Regions from separate parts of the Nocardiopsis coralliicola genome, predicted to be linked through region 1. Evidence: predicted binding sites of a transcription regulator. Region 1 holds the regulator's gene; each other region holds the start of a gene.

Evidence for each region. The regulator LexA, encoded in region 1, represses DNA repair genes until DNA is damaged. The targets are predictions, from matches to a motif close to TCGAACANNTGTTCGA.
Region 2: the regulator LexA is predicted to act here: its motif matches at 1,972-1,987, upstream of ruvC (crossover junction endodeoxyribonuclease RuvC).
Region 3: the regulator LexA is predicted to act here: its motif matches at 2,001-2,016, upstream of ACYVGT_RS04590 (DNA polymerase III subunit alpha).
Region 4: the regulator LexA is predicted to act here: its motif matches at 2,202-2,217, upstream of ACYVGT_RS07370 (DUF6504 family protein).

Annotation. Positions count from the first base shown of each region.
Region 1 covers NZ_BAAGXT010000024.1:9,683-14,036, reverse strand. The annotation lists gene ACYVGT_RS17085 (alpha/beta hydrolase family protein) at 433-1,539, opposite strand; gene lexA (transcriptional repressor LexA) at 1,819-2,601, opposite strand; gene ACYVGT_RS17075 (LysM peptidoglycan-binding domain-containing protein) at 2,893-3,429, shown strand; gene nrdR (transcriptional regulator NrdR) at 4,086-4,354, shown strand, end outside.
Region 2 covers NZ_BAAGXT010000023.1:42,543-46,896, reverse strand. The annotation lists gene pdxT (pyridoxal 5'-phosphate synthase glutaminase subunit PdxT) at 1-427, shown strand, start outside; gene ACYVGT_RS16810 (YebC/PmpR family DNA-binding transcriptional regulator) at 424-1,173, shown strand; gene ruvC (crossover junction endodeoxyribonuclease RuvC) at 2,011-2,649, shown strand; gene ruvA (Holliday junction branch migration protein RuvA) at 2,646-3,266, shown strand; gene ruvB (Holliday junction branch migration DNA helicase RuvB) at 3,298-4,320, shown strand.
Region 3 covers NZ_BAAGXT010000004.1:4,653-9,006, forward strand. The annotation lists gene ACYVGT_RS04590 (DNA polymerase III subunit alpha) at 1-1,911, opposite strand, end outside; gene ACYVGT_RS04595 (DUF421 domain-containing protein) at 2,231-2,806, shown strand; gene ACYVGT_RS04600 (hypothetical protein) at 2,919-3,266, opposite strand; gene ACYVGT_RS04605 (FAD-dependent oxidoreductase) at 3,571-4,354, opposite strand, start outside.
Region 4 covers NZ_BAAGXT010000006.1:149,848-154,201, reverse strand. The annotation lists gene ACYVGT_RS07385 (DivIVA domain-containing protein) at 1-309, shown strand, start outside; gene ACYVGT_RS07380 (M48 family metallopeptidase) at 530-1,369, shown strand; gene ACYVGT_RS07375 (TetR/AcrR family transcriptional regulator) at 1,314-2,027, opposite strand; gene ACYVGT_RS07370 (DUF6504 family protein) at 2,230-2,466, shown strand; gene ACYVGT_RS07365 (hypothetical protein) at 3,559-3,777, shown strand; gene ACYVGT_RS07360 (ABC transporter permease) at 4,023-4,354, shown strand, end outside.

The DNA.
Region 1 (4,354 bases):
CGAGCGGCGCCGCCCCGTCCTGCTGGCTCCGCCGACCGGGGCCTGCGGCCGATGCCCGATCGGGCCGAGCCCGCCCGCAGGCCGCCGCCTGCTCGACGGCGGGGGAGCGCGCGCGTACCGCGGGCGCAGCGGGGCGGCCGGCGGTCCGCCGGCGGTCAGAGGCCGGGGGAGGCCGGTAGCCCGGAACGGGCGCGGAGGGCCGGGCGTACTCGTGCGGCGCCTGACCGCGCCGCGGCGCTGGCCGGGGCCGAACGGTGCGCGCAGCGACCGGCATCGGCCGGAGCCGCGGGGTCCGCCGGGCCCTCCGGGCTGGCCGGGGCGCCCTGGTGCGGGCCGGCGGCAGGCCGGCGCGGCCTCGGTGCGGGATCGGGCCGCTGCCCAGGGGGTGTGTTGGGTGGACACCTGCCCTGCTGCGCGGCGCCCTGGCAGGCCCTAGGCGCGGGCCGGCGGGAGGTCGGCGAAGAATGCGGCGAGAGGGCCGTCCGCATCCGGGGTGAAGGGGCGCTGGTCGTCGGGGGCGGCCGCCGAGCCCGGGCCGCCGGGGCGGGTGCGCAGGACATGGTCGGCGCCGTCCAGGCCGATCTGCTCGGTGCCGAGGGCCGCAGCCAGGCGGTCCACTTCGCCGGCGGTCACCTGTGCGTCCTCGGTGCCGCGCAGGACCAGGGTCGGCATGCCCGGGGGGAGGTCCGCGGCCAGTTCCGCCGGGTCCAGTGCGTCGATCTCGCGGAGGAACCCGGCCGTCTCCGGCGCGAAGATGCCCCCGATCTGCTCGGGAAGGTCCTGCGGCAGCGGCTCTCCGGCGCGGACCCGGGCGATCGCGGTGCGGGTGCCCGTCAGCAGGTCGGCGGCGCCGGCCGCGTCCATGCTGCCGGCGGCCTCCGCCGAGCGCACCTGCTCGGTGATCTGCCGGTCGATCAGGTCGAGGTACACCTCGCCCGGCGGGGCCACCAGCACCAGGCCGGCCGGCGGCGGGCCCTCGACGGCCTCCGGGGCACCCAGCGCGAACAGGGCGCCCTCGGAGTGGCCGAGCACGGCGATGCGCTCGGGGTCGACCTCGGGCCGCGCCGCGAGTTCCGCGTAGGCGGCGGCCATCTCCTCTTCGAACAGCCCGTAGGAGGCCTCCGCGCCGTCCTCGCCGGACTCCGGCACCGGGCGGTCCCCGCTGCCGTACTTGTCGTAGCGCAGCGACGCCACGCCGGAGCCGGCGAGCACCCGCGCCAGGTTCAGGTTGGTCCCGGCGTCGGGGCGCCCCGGAGAATTGCCGTCCCGGTCGGTCGGCCCGCTCCCGGACACGATCAGTGCGGCCGGCACCGGTTCTCCGGCCTCCGCCGGCAGGGCAAGAGTGCCGGGCACGGTTCCGGAGCCGCCGTCGAACTCCACTTCGTGCTCGACCGGATCGGCGCCGGGCAGCTCCGCGGTGGGCGGCGCCGCAGGGGAGCAGCCCGCGGCGAGGGCGGCGGCGGTGCCGACGGCCGCGGCGGTGCGCAGGCAGTGCCGCCACAGCGGGAGCCGCCGGAGGGGGAGGGGAGAGACGGGCATGGCCCTACCGTACGGCGCCCGGCCGCCCGCTGCCCCGGCAGCACCGCGGCCTCCGCCGGTCGGGGCGGGCAGCGCGGGTGATGGAGGCCGCCCCGGTTCGGGACGAAGGTCCCTGGCGCGCCGCCGCCCCGGTCGGACGCCCGGCGGCCGGGGGTGCCGGAAGCCCGCCACCAGGGGTCTCCGATGCGTTCCGAATCGGCAACGGCCCCGTGACTTCAGGTGAAGGTCACGGGGCCGATCCGAAAGGAGGCTGATTCGTTACGCGGGTGGCGCGGGGGGTCACATCCGGCGCATCACGGCGACGACTTTGCCCAGGATGGTGGCCTCGTCGCCGTTGATCGGTGCGTAGGCGTCGTTGCGCGGCAGCAGCCACACGTGGTCCTGCTCCCGCTTGAACACCTTCACGGTGGCCTCGTCGCCCAGCAGTGCGGCCACGATGTCGCCGTTGTTGGCCTCCGGCTGCTGGCGGACAACGACCAGGTCACCATCGGTAATGGCGGCGTCGGTCATCGAGTCGCCGACCACGGTGAGCATGAACAGGCGGCCCTCGCCGACGATCTGCTTGGGCAGCGTGAGGACGTCCTCGATCGACTCCTCCGCGAGGATCGGCCCGCCCGCCGCGATCCGGCCCACGACCGGCACATGCGCAGCTCGGGACTGGTCGCCCTGGGGGTCGGCCTCGAGCTCGTCCCAGGAGCGCACCGGCGCTTGGCCCGGAATGCGAATCTCGACCGCCCGCGGGCGGTTCTGGTCGCGCCGGAGGTACCCCTTGCGTTGCAAGACCTTCAGTTGGTGCGCGACACTGGACGGGCTCGACAGGCCAACGGCGTCCCCGATCTCCCGGATGGACGGCGGATAGCCGCGCTGCCGCACATAGCGGTGAATGCAGTTCAGGACGCTCTGCTGGCGCGCGGTGAGCCGGGGGGCACCATCCTGCGCCGATGCGGCGGCTTCGCCGTCCGCCTCTGCAGGGGCGTGCTCCGGCGGGGGAACGGGCCGGAGCGCGGTGGGACCCGCTCCGGCCGCGCGAGGTTCCTGCGCTCCGTGGTTCTCCTCCGGCACGGCCGGCCTCCTCGGCGGTGATCTCGCGGTCGTCGCGTGTGGGTGGTGGGTCAGTGCTGCGGCGGGACGCGCGGGGCTCTGTCGGGCGACGATCCCCGCGTCACGGCGGTCCCGGAACCGTGCGCCCCGCGTTCAACCGCGCGCGCCGGAGCCGGAAGTCAAGCGTGTCCAACGGTAGTGCCTGCACACAGTGAGATCAAACAAACGTTCGAGATGGTGATGAAAAAAACGGCTGGATGCGGTATTAGTCGAACGCATGTTCCAACGAACGGGCGTTCGAAGGGAGCGATCATGGTCGATTCCGCGCCGCCCGGCCCGTCCGGCGCCGCGCCGGTCGTCCCGCGCCAGCGCGGGGCGTCCGAGCCGTCCGCCGGGGCGCGGCCGCACCGCCCCGAATCCCGGCCCGGGCACCGGCGTCCCGCGGCCCCCTACGACTGGGCCGTCGACGTCCCCGAGTGGACGCCGCCGCCCGCCGTATCCGGCCTGCCCGAGTTCGGTGCGCCCCCGGCCGTCCGGATGCGGCTCACCCTCCGCGGCCGCGCCGTCCTCGTGGCGCTGCTCTGCGCACTGGCCACCGGAGCGGTCTCGCTGCTGTTTGCGGCGTCCGCCTCGGCCGGCTCCGCCTCCGCCGCTCCGGTTGCGTCGTTCTTCAGCGGCTCGGTGTCCCCGACCGTGGTGGTCCAGGAGGGCGACAGCCTCTGGCTCATCGCCGAGCGCGTCGCCCCCGCAGAGGACACCCGCCGTACCGTGCACTCCATCGTCGAACTCAACAGCCTGGCCGGCACCGAGCTCGAGCCCGGCCAGATCCTGCGCGTCCCCAGGCACTGAGCGCCCCCGCCCGCCGCGCCGGCTGCCGAGGCCGCCGCCGCGGGCCGCTGCGGCCCCCGGAGCCGGCCCGGCGACGCCCCCGGGTTTCCGGGCATCCGGCGCCCCGCGCCCCTGCGGGCGTAGGGTGCGGCCGCATGCGGCCTGCGCGCGAGCGGCGGCCGCGGGCGCGCCGGCGGCGCTGTGCTGCGGCGGTTCCCCGGATGCTGCCCGGTTCGGGCCCGCGGCCCGCAGTAGGCCCGTTCCCAGAGGTCCCCACCTGGGGGTATGTTCCTCAGGCGCCCGTCAGCGCGATCCCTTCCCCATGCCCGAGGCTCCGGCTCCGGCGCCGGAGCCGTGGCGATTGCCACCCCGCCGCCCGCGGCCTCGGCGACACGCCCGCGGCTGGGGCGGGGGTGGAAGGCGATGCGCGCGGGGCTGACCTGCGGTCTCCGTCCCGGGCCCCGCCGAAGAGGGTGCGGCGGGCTTGCACCCGCCTCCGTGCGCCCCTAGGTTTGACCACTAGATCTAGTGCTGTTCGCGGAAGAATCCGCCCAGAAGTTGTGCTTTAGTGGGTGAGGGGTTCGCGGCGCACAGAGGCTCCGCGCGCAGGAGTGCCGTGCGGGTCCGGATGCGTCCGGGCCGGAGCAGGTTCAGGGTCAGCAGGGAGGCGTACCGGCATGCACTGCCCGTTCTGCCGCCATCCGGACAGCCGGGTGATCGACAGCCGGTCGACCGACGACGGCACCGCCATCCGGCGCCGGCGCTCGTGCCCCGAGTGCGAGCGGCGGTTCACCACGCAGGAGACGGTCCTGCTCATGGTGCAGAAGCGGTCGGGCGTCACCGAGCCGTTCTCCCGGAGCAAGATCGTGGCCGGGGTGCGGCGGGCCTGCCAGGGCCGCCCCGTCACCGAGGACGCGCTCGCGGCCCTCGGACAGCGGGTGGAGGA
Region 2 (4,354 bases), on a different contig from region 1:
GCCGCTCCGCGCGCGCCTGCGCGGCGGGCTCCCCGCCTTCGGCACCTGCGCCGGCATGATCCTGCTCGCCGACCGCATCGAGGGCGGCGCCGCCGACCAGCGCACCCTCGGCGGCCTGGACGTGACCGTGCGCCGCAACGCGTTCGGCCGCCAGGTCCACTCGTTCGAGGCCGCGGTCGCGATGCGCGGCGTCCCCGGCGGCCCGGTGGAGGCGGTCTTCATCCGCGCTCCGGAGGTGGCGTCCCCCGGCGCGGGGGTGGAGGTGCTCGGCAGGACCGGTTCCAGCGTCCGCGGCGGGGAGGGCGCGGCCGGTAGGATCGTGGCGGTACGACAAGGGAGCCTGCTGGCCACCTCATTCCACCCCGAGCTCACCGGGGATGCGCGTATCCACCGACTCTTCGTCGACATCGTGAAAGGAACGGCATGAGCGGCCACTCCAAGTGGGCCACCACCAAGCACAAGAAAGCCGTCATCGACGCCAAGCGCGGCAAGCTCTTTGCCAAGCTGATCAAGAACGTCGAGGTGGCGGCGCGGACCGGCGGCGGCGACCCGGAGGGCAACCCCACGCTCTACGACGCCATCCAGAAGGCGAAGAAGAACTCGGTCCCGCTGGACAACATCGAGCGCGCCCGCAAGCGCGGCTCCGGTGAAGAGGCCGGCGGCGCCGAGTGGCAGACCATCATGTACGAGGGCTACGCCCCCGGCGGAGTCGCCCTGCTGGTCGAGTGCCTCACCGACAACCGCAACCGCGCCGCCTCCGAGGTGCGCGTCGCGGTCACCCGCAACGGCGGCAACATGGCCGACGCCGGCTCGGTGTCCTACTTGTTCAACCGCAAGGGCGTGGTGCTGGTGTCGAAGGAGGGCACCACCGAGGACGACGTCACCCTCGCCGTGCTCGAAGCCGGCGCCGAGGACGTCAACGACCTGGGCGAGTCCTGGGAGGTCGTGAGCGAGGCGACCGACCTGGTGGCCGTGCGCACCGCGCTGCAGGAGGCCGGGATCGACTACGAGTCGGCCGAATCCTCCTGGCTGCCCAGCATGGAGATCCCCCTCGGCGAGGAGGACGCCAAGAAGGTGCTCCGCGTCGTCGACGTCCTGGAGGACTCCGACGACGTGCAGAACGTCTACACCAACGCCGACATCTCCGACGAGGTCATGGAGAAGATCGGCTAGCGGCGGTATGCCGTCCGGGGCAGGGCCCCGCAGCGAAGGGCGTCGAAGGCCGGTCCGACCGGCCTTGACGCCCTTCGCTTTGGCACCGGTCTGCGCCCGGCCCGCGGCCGCCGCGCCCGAGGGCTGCTGCAGCCCGCCCGGAGGGTGCGAAGCCCAGCGCGCGGGCAGGCGCGGGCCGCTCGTCCCCTCCGCGGGGGACCGCGCCTCCGTGTGCCGGACCGCCGCGCACCCGCCGCGGCCCCGGAGGTCGCCGCCGGGCCCGAGGGCGCGCCACTGCCCGATCAGCCGGTTCCCGCGGCACGGGCGGCCGGTGCGGACGCTCCGGCGGCGGGCGGAACCAGGCACGGGGGAGGGGAGCGGTAGCGCGGCACCGGCCCCCGGGGAGGGGAGGCGGTGCTCGGCGCCCGGTTGCCCTCCCCCCGGTTCTCCGGCGCCCCCGCCGGCCTGGACCTCCGCCCGCTCGCCGCGGTGCGCCCCGCGCCCGGCGCCGGCGTCCTCTGCCAGGCCGTCCCGACCGGCCTCTCCGCGCTGACCGGAACCGGCACCGCGGCCGGCGCGGCGGAGCGGTCGCCGTTCCCCGGCCTCCGCCGGCGCATCGCTGCGCCGGCCGGCGCAGCCGCCCGCACGGCCGGGATCGCGATCGAGGGCTCGGCACCGTCTTCCGCATCGGGGCGGGCATCTCCGCACCGCGCCGCCCCGGCGGTACCCGGCACCCGCTCCCGGTGCACCCGCCCGCGGGGCGGCAGGCGGATCCGGCGCGGTGCGGAGGCAGCCGGCAGCCGGCCCCCGTAGTAGGCTGCGAACGGGCGTTCGAGAGGGGCAGCGAAGGGGGCGGACGTGCGCGTTGTGGGCATCGACCCGGGGCTGACCCGGTGCGGCGTCGGTGCCGTCGAGGGCGCGCCCGGGCGGCCGCCGCGGCTGCTCGGCGCCGGCGTCGTCCGCACCGATCCCGGGCTGGACCCGGCGCACCGCCTCGTCGCCGTCGAGCGCGGCATCGAGGAGTGGCTGGACGAGCACCGCCCCGACGCGGTCGCCGTCGAACGCGTCTTCGCCCAGCACAACCTCAGCACCGTCATGGGCACCGCCCAGGCCAGCGGTGTGGCCCTCGTCTGCGCCGCGCGCCGCGGACTGCCCGTCGCCACGCACACCCCCAGTGAGGCCAAGGCGGCCGTCACCGGGAGCGGCCGCGCCGACAAGCAGCAGGTGGGCGCCATGGTCGCCCGCATCCTCCAACTGGCCGGGCCGCCGCGGCCGGCTGACGCCGCCGATGCCGTCGCGCTCGCGATCTGCCACCTGTGGCGCGGCGGGGTGTCCGGCACCTCCGGCGGTGCTCCGGCCGCCGCGGGCACAGCGGCCCGCGCAGCGTCGGTGCAGGCGGTCCAGGCCGCGCAGCAGGCCACACAGCAGGAGTTCGCCCGCAAAGTGGAGCTGGCCCGCGCCGCGGCGCGCGGGCGCGGAAAGGAAGACCGCAGGTGATCGCGTTCCTCACCGGAAGGGTGGCCGAGCGGGGCCTCGGCAGCGCCGTCCTCGACGTCGGCGGTGTCGGCATGGCCGTGCAGTGCACGCCGTCCACGCTCGGCCGGCTGCGGGTCGGCGAAACCGCCACCGTCGCCACCGCGCTGGTGGTGCGCGAAGAATCGCTCACCCTCTTCGGCTTCGCCGACTCCGATGAGCGGGACGTCTTCGAGCGCCTCCAGTCCGCCTCCGGCGTCGGCCCGCGCCTCGCACTCGCCATGCTGGCCGTGCACAGCCCGGACACGCTGCGCGCCGCCGTCGCCGCCGAGGACACCGCGGCGCTCACCGCCGTGCCCGGCATCGGCCGCAAGGGCGCCCAGCGCATCGTGCTGGAACTGCGCGACAAGCTCGGCCCCGCCGCCGGCGCTCCGGCCGCCGGCGCCCCCGCTGCCGGCGCCGAGGAGTCCGCGGCCGCCCCCGCGCACTGGCGCCCCCAGGTCGTGGCCGGCTTGACCGGCCTGGGGTGGACCGCGCGCGACGCCGAAGCCGCCGCCGACGCCGTCGCGCCCGGCCCCGGCGAGGAGCCCGACGTCGCCGCCCTGCTGCGGTCCGCCCTGCGCACACTGAGCCGGGTCTGAACCGCCGGAGAGCACCGGAGGAGCCTTCCCCATGGACGACTACGACCGCGGTGTCGCCTCGCCCGCCGCCGCCGACGACGAGCGCGCCCTCGAAGGCGCGCTCCGCCCGCGCACCCTGGACGACTTCGTCGGCCAGGACCGGGTCCGCGAACAGCTCTCCCTGGTGCTGCGCGGCGCGCAGCACCGCGGCCGGGCGCCCGACCACGTCCTGATGTCCGGCGGGCCCGGCCTGGGCAAGACCACCCTCGCGATGATCATCGCCGCCGAGCTCGGCGCGCCGCTGCGGATCAGCTCCGGCCCCGCGATCGAGCGCTCCGGCGACCTCGCCGCGGTGCTGTCCACCCTGCAGGAGGGCGAAGTCCTCTTCCTGGACGAGATCCACCGGATGGCGCGCCCCGCCGAGGAGATGCTCTACGTCGCCATGGAGGACTTCCGGGTGGACGTGATGGTCGGCAAGGGGCCGGGCGCCACCGCCATCCCGCTCGACATCGCGCCGTTCACCCTGGTCGGCGCGACCACGCGGGCCGGCATGCTGCCGTCCCCGCTGCGCGACCGGTTCGGCTTCACCGCGCACATGGACTACTACCTGCCGGCCGACCTGGAGCACATCGTGCGCCGCTCTGCAGCGCTGCTGGACGTCGCGCTGGAGGGCGACGCCGCCGCGGAGATCGCCGGCCGCTCCCGCGGTACGCCGCGCATCGCCAACCGGCTGCTCCGGCGGGTGCGCGACTACGCCCAGGTGCGCGGGCACGGCCGGCTCGACCTGGACGCGGCCCGCGCCGCCCTGGAGCTGTACGAGGTCGACGCGCGCGGACTCGACCGGCTCGACCGGGCCGTGCTCGACGCGCTGCTGCGCCGGTTCCGCGGCGGGCCGGTCGGCCTGTCCACGCTCGCCGTCTCGGTCGGCGAGGAGCCGGAGACGGTGGAGACCGTCGCCGAGCCCTTCCTGGTCAGGGAGGGATTTGTCGCACGGACTCCGCGCGGCCGCGTCGCCACCCCGCAGGCGTGGGAGCACCTGGGCCTCGCCGCGCCGGAGCAGGCGCCGTTCGGCTGAGCCGGGCGGCGCGGCCGGGGGCGTGCCCGGCCGC
Region 3 (4,354 bases), on a different contig from region 1:
GAGGAAGGGGGCGACCATGTCGCTGCCGACCGGGCCGGGCCGGAACAGGGAGATGTCGACGACGAGGTCGCCGATGTCGCGGGGGCGGAGCTTGCCGACGAGTTCGCGCTGGCCGGGCGATTCGATCTGGAAGCAGCCCAGCGTGCCGGAGGAGCCGATCATGGCGTAGACGGCGGGGTCGCCGTCGGGCACGGCGTCGATGTCGACGCTGCCTCCGGTGGTGCGCTCGATCTCGGTGAGGGTGTGCGACATGGCCGACTGCAGGCGTACACCGAGGACGTCCAGTTTGATCAGGCCCATCTCTTCGACGTCGTCCTTGTCGAACTGGACCATGGGGTAACCGGTGCGGCTGGGCTCGGTGGGGGCGCGGTCGGCGAGATCGCCGCCGGAGACGACGATCCCGCAGGGGTGCTGGGCGATGTGGCGGGGCAGCCCGTCGAGGCGCTCGGCCAGCCGGAACAGGGCGGCGGCCGGGTAGTCGCCCATCCGGCCCGAGCGCAGTTCGGGCAGGTCGTCGCAGGCGGCGCGGATCTGGCGGGCGCGGATCCGGGGGAAGGCCTTGGCCAGGACGTCGATCTCGTGCGGCGGCACGCCCATGGCGGCGCCGACGTCGCGGATGGCACTGCGGGCGCGGTAGGTCTCCATCATCGACACGCACGCGGCGTCGGGGTAGGCGTCGAACACGGCCTGGTAGGCGTCCAGCCGGCGGTGGGACTCCACGTCGAGGTCGATGTCGGGCAGGCCGGCGCGGCTGGGGGCCAGGAAGCGCTCCATGAGCAGGCCGTGCTCGAGCGGGTTGACGGCGGAGATGCCGATGAGGTGGTTGACCAGGCTGCCGGCGCCCGAGCCGCGGATGGAGCAGCGGATGCCGCGGGCGCGGATCCGGTCGGCGATGTCGGCGACGGTGAGGAAGTAGGCGGAGAAGCCCTTGTGCTCGATGGTCTGCAGCTCGCTGGCCAGGCGGTGGCGGACGGCGGGGTCGCGGTCCAGGCCCAGGCGGTGGGCGCCCTGTTCGCAGGCGCGCCAGAGCCGGTCGCGGGCGTCGGGGACCGGCGGCAGGTGGTTGCGGTCCATCCCCAGGTCGGTGCCGGGGTCCAGGACGCAGGCCGCGGCCAGGGCGCGGGTGTGGGCGAGCAGGCGGCGGGCGGCGTCGGGATCGGGGCCGCAGACGCGGCGGGCGACCTCGGCCATCTCGGCGGTGTCCTTGAGGTAGGACTGCGAGCCGGCCGGCGGGGCGGGTGCGGGGCCGGGCAGCCAGCGGCGGGCCTCGTCCAGGACGCGGGCGACCTCGGCATCGGCGGGGCGGGGGTAGCGCACCGCGTTGCCCAGTACGGCCAGGGTGCGGGTTTCGCGGGCCAGGCGCAGCAGGGCGGTGGCGCGGCGGTGCTCGCCGGGGCCGAGGTGGTCGACGATCTCGATCGCGGTTTCGGCGGTGGCGCGCCAGCGCTGCAGGAGGCGGCGGGCCGCCTCCATGCGCTGCCGCGCGGCAGCGCGGGCGACGTCGGACTCGGGGCCGAGCAGGACGATCAGCCCTTCGGCATGGGCGGCCAGGGTGGCGGGGGAGACGGCGGGCGGGGTGTCGGGGCCGTCGGCGTGGGCGGCGGTGACCAGCCGGCACAGCGACGCCCAGCCGGCGCCGCCGCGGGCCAGCACGGTGATGCGGCCCCCGTCGGGTGCCGCGACGGCCAGGTCGGCGCCGAGGATCGGCTGGATCCCGGCGTCGCGGCAGGCGCGGGCGTGGGCGACGGCTCCGTAGAGGCCGTCGCGATCGGTGAGGGCGAGCATGTCCATGCCCTGCTCAGCGGCGCGGGCGGCCAGGTCGGCCGGCGGGGAGGTGCCGTAGCGCATGGAGGCGGCGGAGGCGGTGTGCAGGTGGGGGAAGGGGCCCGCTCCGGCCGTTGCGGTGGTCATCGGCGCCTCCCCCTGGTGTCAGTGCGTGCAGCCCCGGCGGGCTTCGCATTCCACGCACTCCGGCCGATACAGGGGAAGAAAGGCCGAAAGCGAACATCTGTTCGAATAGTACCCCAGGGCGGGTGTCCGGGGAAGCGGAGCCCCAGGTCCGCGGGCGGCCGCTGGGCCCGCCGGGTTCCGGAACCGCGGCGCCGCGGGCCCTGCGGGCTCCCGGCCGGCGCAGGGTGGGATGCGCCACAGCGCTCCGCGCCACCAGGCCCCCGGGCCGTGCGGGCGCGCCCCGCCGCCCGTACGGCCCCCGCGGTGGAGCATGGGGCCCATGTGGCACGACATGCTCGCGATGGAGATCCCGCCGCTGGAGAAGACGCTGCGCACCGTCGGCGTCTACCTGGCGGTCTACCTGCTGCTGCGCCTGGTCGGCCGGCGCGACCTCGCCCAGCTCAACACCATGGACCTGGTCGTGGTGATGCTGCTGTCCAACGTCGTGCAGAACGCCGTCATCGGCCCGGACAACTCCCTGACCGGCGGCCTGCTCGGCGCGGCGGTGCTGCTGGCCGTCGACTACGCCCTGGTCCGGGTGCGGGTGCGCTGGCTGTGGGCCTGGCGGCTGTTCGAAGGCTCGGCCACCGTGCTGGTGCGCCGCGGCCGCTACGACCGCCGGGCCATGTGGCGCCTGGGCGTCCGCCGCGCCGACGTCGAGCAGGTCGTGCGCCACCAGGGCGGCAACAGCGTGCACGATGCGCACCGCGTCCTGCTCGAACCCGACGGCACTCTGCTGGTGGAGCTAGTCCGCGGCCGCCGCCCGGCCTCCGCCGACGACATCGACGACCTGCGCGCCCGCCTGGAGCGCATCGAAGCCCTCCTCGCCTCCGGCCGCGGCACTCCCGCCACCTGACCTGCCGCCCGGCGCCGCTCCCCGAGCCCGGCCCGGGCCGGGCCGTGGCCAGAGCCCTGCCCACGGGCTCCTGCTGCCCGGGTGGGCAGGCTGATACGAGGGTGCGGCGGCCTCACTGGATGCACTCGTCCGGCCTGATACGTATCCGCGTGCGGCGGCGTATGACCCGCAGCGGATGGTCGAAGGCCTCAGCCGGGACTTCGCCGTGCAGCCCGCCGCGCGTATCGATCAGGCAGGCGTCGGTGGCCAGGTCCGCGCCGTGCGCGCCGAAGCGCACGCCGTCCCGTTCGAACCGGAGCAGCCCGATGCGGTCCTGTCCGCGGGCGGCTACCGCAGCTTCGGGACCGATGACCGCTCCATCGGCTCCATCAGCACGTTCCGCACGACAGGCGGTCAGGCGTCGATCGCCGTGCCGCCGCTCCACCGCGAACTGCGCGAGCTCGGCGGCATCCCGGAGCATCTGCGATCCGGGGCGGGGTGGGAGGCCCTCGCCTTCCACACACCCGAGCGGTGGCGTCTCCAGTGGGAGCAGACCGGCTGGTCCAGGCCGCTGCCAGCCGGGTGCCCCCCGATGGCTGGTGCGACCGGAAGCTGTGGTGTGAGGTCTGCCCGAGCATTCCCCCGACGAGCTGGTCAGGCAAGAACACGCGCCACGGCCCCCGTGCTCGACACCGGCCGCGGCGGACTTCTGACTTTCGCACTCGTCACCGGCCGGAAAAACGGATTGCCGGAGTGGCTCCCCGCGCCGGCTGCCGCCCCGGTGTTCACCCCGGCCCGGCCGCCGCGTCGCCGTTCGCGCGGTCGGCGGGCCGGGGCGCGGGGGAGCGGCGCGCTGCAGCGGGCGGGCGCTCGGGCAGAACGCCGAAACCGATCAGGTAGGCCGGGACCACCGCCAGCCGCGGCGCTGCCGACAGGATCCGCACCGCGGCCCCGGGGATCGACATCGCCTCCCCGCGCAGCGCCGGGTCCAGTACCCGCCGGTGCAGGAACCGCTGCAGCGCCTGCACGGCCACCGTCGGCACCAGCCGGCGGCGCCGCACCCGCGCCAGCTCCTTCGGCGCCACCCGGCCGGCCTGCAGTGGACCGGCCAGCAGGCGCGCTGCGGCCACCGCGTCCTGCACGGCCAGGTTGATGCCCACTCCGCCCAGCGGCGACATGGCGTGCGCCGCGTCGCCGATGCACAGCAGCCCCGGCAGGTGCCAGCGGCGCAGCCGGTCCACGCGCACGTCGAGGTGCTTGACGTCGTCCATCGAAGCGATCTGCGCGACCTCGCCGGACAGCTCCGGCATCAGTTCGGCGACGTCGGCGCGGAGCGCCTGGACGCCGCGGGCGCGCAGCCGGCCGTCGGTGCCCTTGGGGCCCAGGTAGGCGACCTGGAGGTAGCCCTGGCGCGGGATGCCCACCATGATCCGGCGCCGCCCCAGCCGCGGCATCAGGGTCGGGGGGATGCCGGTGCGCACCGGGACGCGGAACCACCACGCGTCGAACCCGACCGGGAACTCCCGCGGCCGCAGCCCGGCCACGCGGCGCAGCAGCGAGTGACGGCCG
Region 4 (4,354 bases), on a different contig from region 1:
GGCGCCGGCGGAACGCCGGCCATGGGCGTCCGCGGCACCCTCACCCCGGCCGGCGTCCGCAACAAGAGCTTCTCCACAACCCGCCTCACCACGGGTTACAACGAGGAAGAGGTGGACGACTTCCTCGATGCCGCCGAGGGCGCCCTCTCCGCCCACATCGACGGCAGCAGCGCCGCTCCGCCGCTCACCGCGGCCGAGGTCGAACGCGTCCGCTTCTCCACCACCCGCGCCCGCCCGGGCTACGACCCCGCACAGGTCGACGCCTTCCTCGACCTCCTCGCCGAAGAACTCCGCACCTACGAGCGCTGACCCCGGCGCCGTCCGGCGCGCCGGACGGCACGCCCGGTTCGGCCCTGCGGGGTACCGGGTCGCGCTCTTCGCCCCCGTCCGTCAGCCGGAGCGGGTGAAGGGGCGCGAGACACGCGGGGTTGGTGAGGGACCGCAATGGATTCGGAAAGTAATATTCCATTACTTGACGTGATCATCGCGTGTCGGTGCGCGCGTTCGACCACCCGGGGAGGCGCCTGGCATGACCTCTGCGACCGCCTCGGGCCGCGGTGCGGCCGCGGACCGTTCACCCGCCCTAGTGACCGAGGGGCCGGCCCTCGAACGGCATCCGTGGGAGCTGCCGCTCCTGGTGCTGTGCAGTGCGGCCACCCTGCTGCTGCCGCTCGCAGCAGCCATGCTGCTGTGGATCGGCGCGGTGCCCGGGTGGGCGCCGGCCGTCCTGATCGCCGTTCCCGCCGCGTACTGGTCGGTCGGCGGCCTCCGCCACGCCGAACAGCGCGCCGAGGCGGTGCGCGTCTCCCCCACCCAGTTCCCCGAGGCGCACGCCGAGATCCGCCGGCTCTCCGCCGACATGGGACTGCGCAGCACCCCCGACGCCTACGTCGCCGCACCCGGCCGGCGCCGGACCGGGGCCGGCGGGCACGGGACGCGGCGCTACATCGTCGTCCCCGCGGAGCTCGTCGCGCTCGGCGGGCGGCTGCGCGACCCGGCTGCGCTGCGCTTCGTCCTCGCCCACCAGCTCGGCCACATCGCCGCCGGCCACGCCTCGTACTGGCGGCGCACCGCCACGGCCGCCGGACGGGTCCTGCCGCTCCTCGGCCCGGCGCTGGCCCGCGCGATGGAGTACACGGCCGACAACCACGCGCTCGCGCACTGCCCGGAGGGCGCGCACGCCGTGCGCCTCATCGCCGGCGGCCCGCACCTCTACCAGGAGGTGCACATGGGGGAAATGGCCGAGCGGGCCGGCCGCGACCGGGGCGGCTTCCTCTTCGTCCACAACCTGCTGTCCCGCCGTCCGGCGGCGGTCAAGCGGATGGCGGCGATCCGGGACCGGACCCGCCCGGGCCGCCTGTTCCTGTAGCGGAACCGGCCGGCGCACCACCGCCGGCGACGGCCTGCGGCGGGACACCGAGGCCGGCGAGCAGCAGGCCGGCGAAGTGGCCGCCGATCTCCGCTCCGCCGAGTCCGCCGTCGGGCCGGTACCAGGTGGCCATGTGCTGCACGGCACCGAAGAACTGGGTGAGGGCGAGGTGCGCGGGCACTTCGGCGCGGAACACGCCGGCCCGCTGCCCCTCGGCCACCAGCGCGACGAACCGGTCGTGGACGGCGCGGCGCTCCACCCGCACCGAGCGCTGCCGGTCCGCGGAGAGCAGCGGCGCGGTACGCACGGTGATCACGGCGTCGTCGAAGTGCGCGGCAGTGTCGGCGACGACGGCGACCGCGGCGCGGTGCAGGCGGTCCGCCACCGGCTCCGGGCCGTCGGCGATGGTCTCGATCGCGGCGCGCTGGCGGCCGAGCAGCCGCATGGTGACGGCGTAGAGCAGGTCGTCCTTCGAGGCGAAGTAGTGGTACATCGCGCCTTTGGTGACACCCGCCGCGACGACGAGCTCCTGCACCGAGGTGCGTTCGAAGCCGCGCTCCGCGAACAGCCGGGTGGCAGCGGCCATGATCCGGGCGGGCACGCCGGATGCGCCCCGCCGCTCCGCCGCCCCGATCGCGTCCGCCGTGCCGTCAGCCATGACCCACCACCATAACGACCGGTCGGACCGGCTGCCGCCGGATCGCCCGCCCTGCAGGACTCGGCAGACCGCGACACGCCCGCCGCTGATCCCCGCGCACCGCCGCGACTGCCCCTAGTCTGTGGGCGCTCCGGCAGGGATCTCCACTCCGGAGCGCGCAACCGGAGTGGATCATCGAACTGGTGTTCGATAGACTCGCCGGGTGAGTCTTTACAACGAGCGGATCGATGTCCGATCGACCACCGGCGGCCACCCCGCCCTGTTCACCTGGCGCGGCGACCTCTACCGCGTACGCCGGATCATCGGCACCTGGGACCGCCCCGCGACAGCCCGCCTCGTCCGCGTCGCCGCCGAGTCCTCTGCGGGCACACCCAGCATCGCCGACATCGCCGTCGACCCCGCCACCCATGCCTGGACCCTGCGCCGCCACTGGTCGTAACCGGGGTCGCGGGGGTGGGACGGGGGACGCAAGGCATCAAGACAAGGACGGCTTCGCCGGCAGCCCCTATCACCCTGCCCCGTGCAACCAGAGCCGCCGCGGATCACCGGGCTGGGGCGTAAGGCTTCACGACAAGGACAGCTTCGCCGGCAGGCTTCCGCTCTGTCCCGTCGCTCCGGAACCGGTGTGTGGCCAGAGTTTCTACTGGGCGCCGGGAAGGCACGGACAAGGCCGAAGGCTCCCGCTTCTCTGCAGCCGTCTCACTGGTGTTCAGTGCGTCGGACAAGCCAAAGACGGCAGCGACGGCAGGGCCGCCCGGGGCCCTCGGGTCGGCGGCGGGTCGCGGGGCGGGTGCAACTGGTGTGAATAGCGGGGCTACAGGGGTTGCAGGGTCGGCGGCAGGCGGACCCGACACGGGCAGGTGTTCGCGAACCGCTGGTAACACCCCATCGGCGCCACGAATCCCACCTTTTCGAGGGCGGATGCGCGGAAAACCCGGGAGGCGTGACCGTCCCGCGCCCCATTCACCGGGCCAGTTTCACTCTGCGTGGCGACATCTCGGGCCCAACCGGGCAACGGCGCCGGCGGACCGCGGGTGTCCGACCTGGGGGCCCACGCGCAGGAGCGCGGCGCGTTCCTTTTCGCGGGGTGGTGAAACCTCTCCCGCCTCAAACCACCCACAATGGGACAGCGCGAGACCACCGAGCGCGCCTTTTCGCCGATCGGGTCGCGGAAAAGGCGGGTGCGCGGGAATCGGACACCGCGGCGCTGCGTAACCTCGTGTTTGCGCAGGTCAGCGCGGTACGGAATCGGATCCTGTGTGCAGGGTCCACAGGGGGGAGGGTCGTGCTTACTTGGGCCGGGTTTACAGGGGCCCCCGTTGCAGTGTCCGATTTCCTGGCATTTGTCCCCCGCCACGCGGCCCGCCGACACCCGGCCGCCCGCCTGAGGCGCCGCCCAACCCTGCCGTCGCTGCCGCTTTTGCGCCTGTCCGACGCCATGTACACCGGGAAGTCGGCTGCAGAGCTGCGGGAGCCTACGACCTCACCCACCCCACGACCAGCAGAAACTCTGTCCACACAGCGGCCAGGAGTGACCGAACAGAGCGGAAAGTCTGCCGACGAAGCCGTCCTTGCGTGGGCCTTGGCCCGAGCGGTGAGCGACGTGAACATGCTGGTCAACGTCGGCGGCCGCGAGCGGACCCGCTCCGACTTCGCGCGCCTGTGCGCCCGCGCCGGGTTCTCCCTGGCCTCTACCGAGCCGCTGGCGAACCCGTCCTGCTACCGGCTGCTCGAGGCGGTGCCCGTCTGACCGCCCGCGCGCGGGACAAAACCTCCGGGACGACACGATCCGGACAACCGGCGGTAACGGGACGGGTTCCACCGCGGCCGGCTGCGGGGTCGTGCGCTGGGGCGTTGCAGGGAGCACTGTCCGATTCGTGTCATCCTGACACTCATGCGCGCTCTTCAGACTCCCCGGTTCGGGGCCGCGCGGCGCGGGGGTGTTCCCCGCTCGCTGCGCCGCCGCGGAACCGCCGCGGCCCGTGAGGCCGCGGAGTGACGTTCTTCGACTACCTCGCCGGCAACTACGCCGAAGTCCTGACGCTGACCGGGCAGCACCTGCTGCTGGTCCTGCAGGCCCTCGCCGCCGCGGCGGTGCTCGGCGTCCCCCTCGCCGTCCTCACCTACCGCAGCGCGGCACCGCGCGGCGCGGTCCTCGCCGTCGCCGGCGTCTTCCTCACCATCCCCTCCTATGCGCTCTACGGCCTGCTCATCGCGCCGTTCGGGCTGGGCACCACGCCCGCGGTCATCGCGCTCACGATGTACGCGCTGCTGCCGGTCATCCGGAACACCGTGGTGGGCCTGCGCGGAGTGGACCCGGCGGTCGT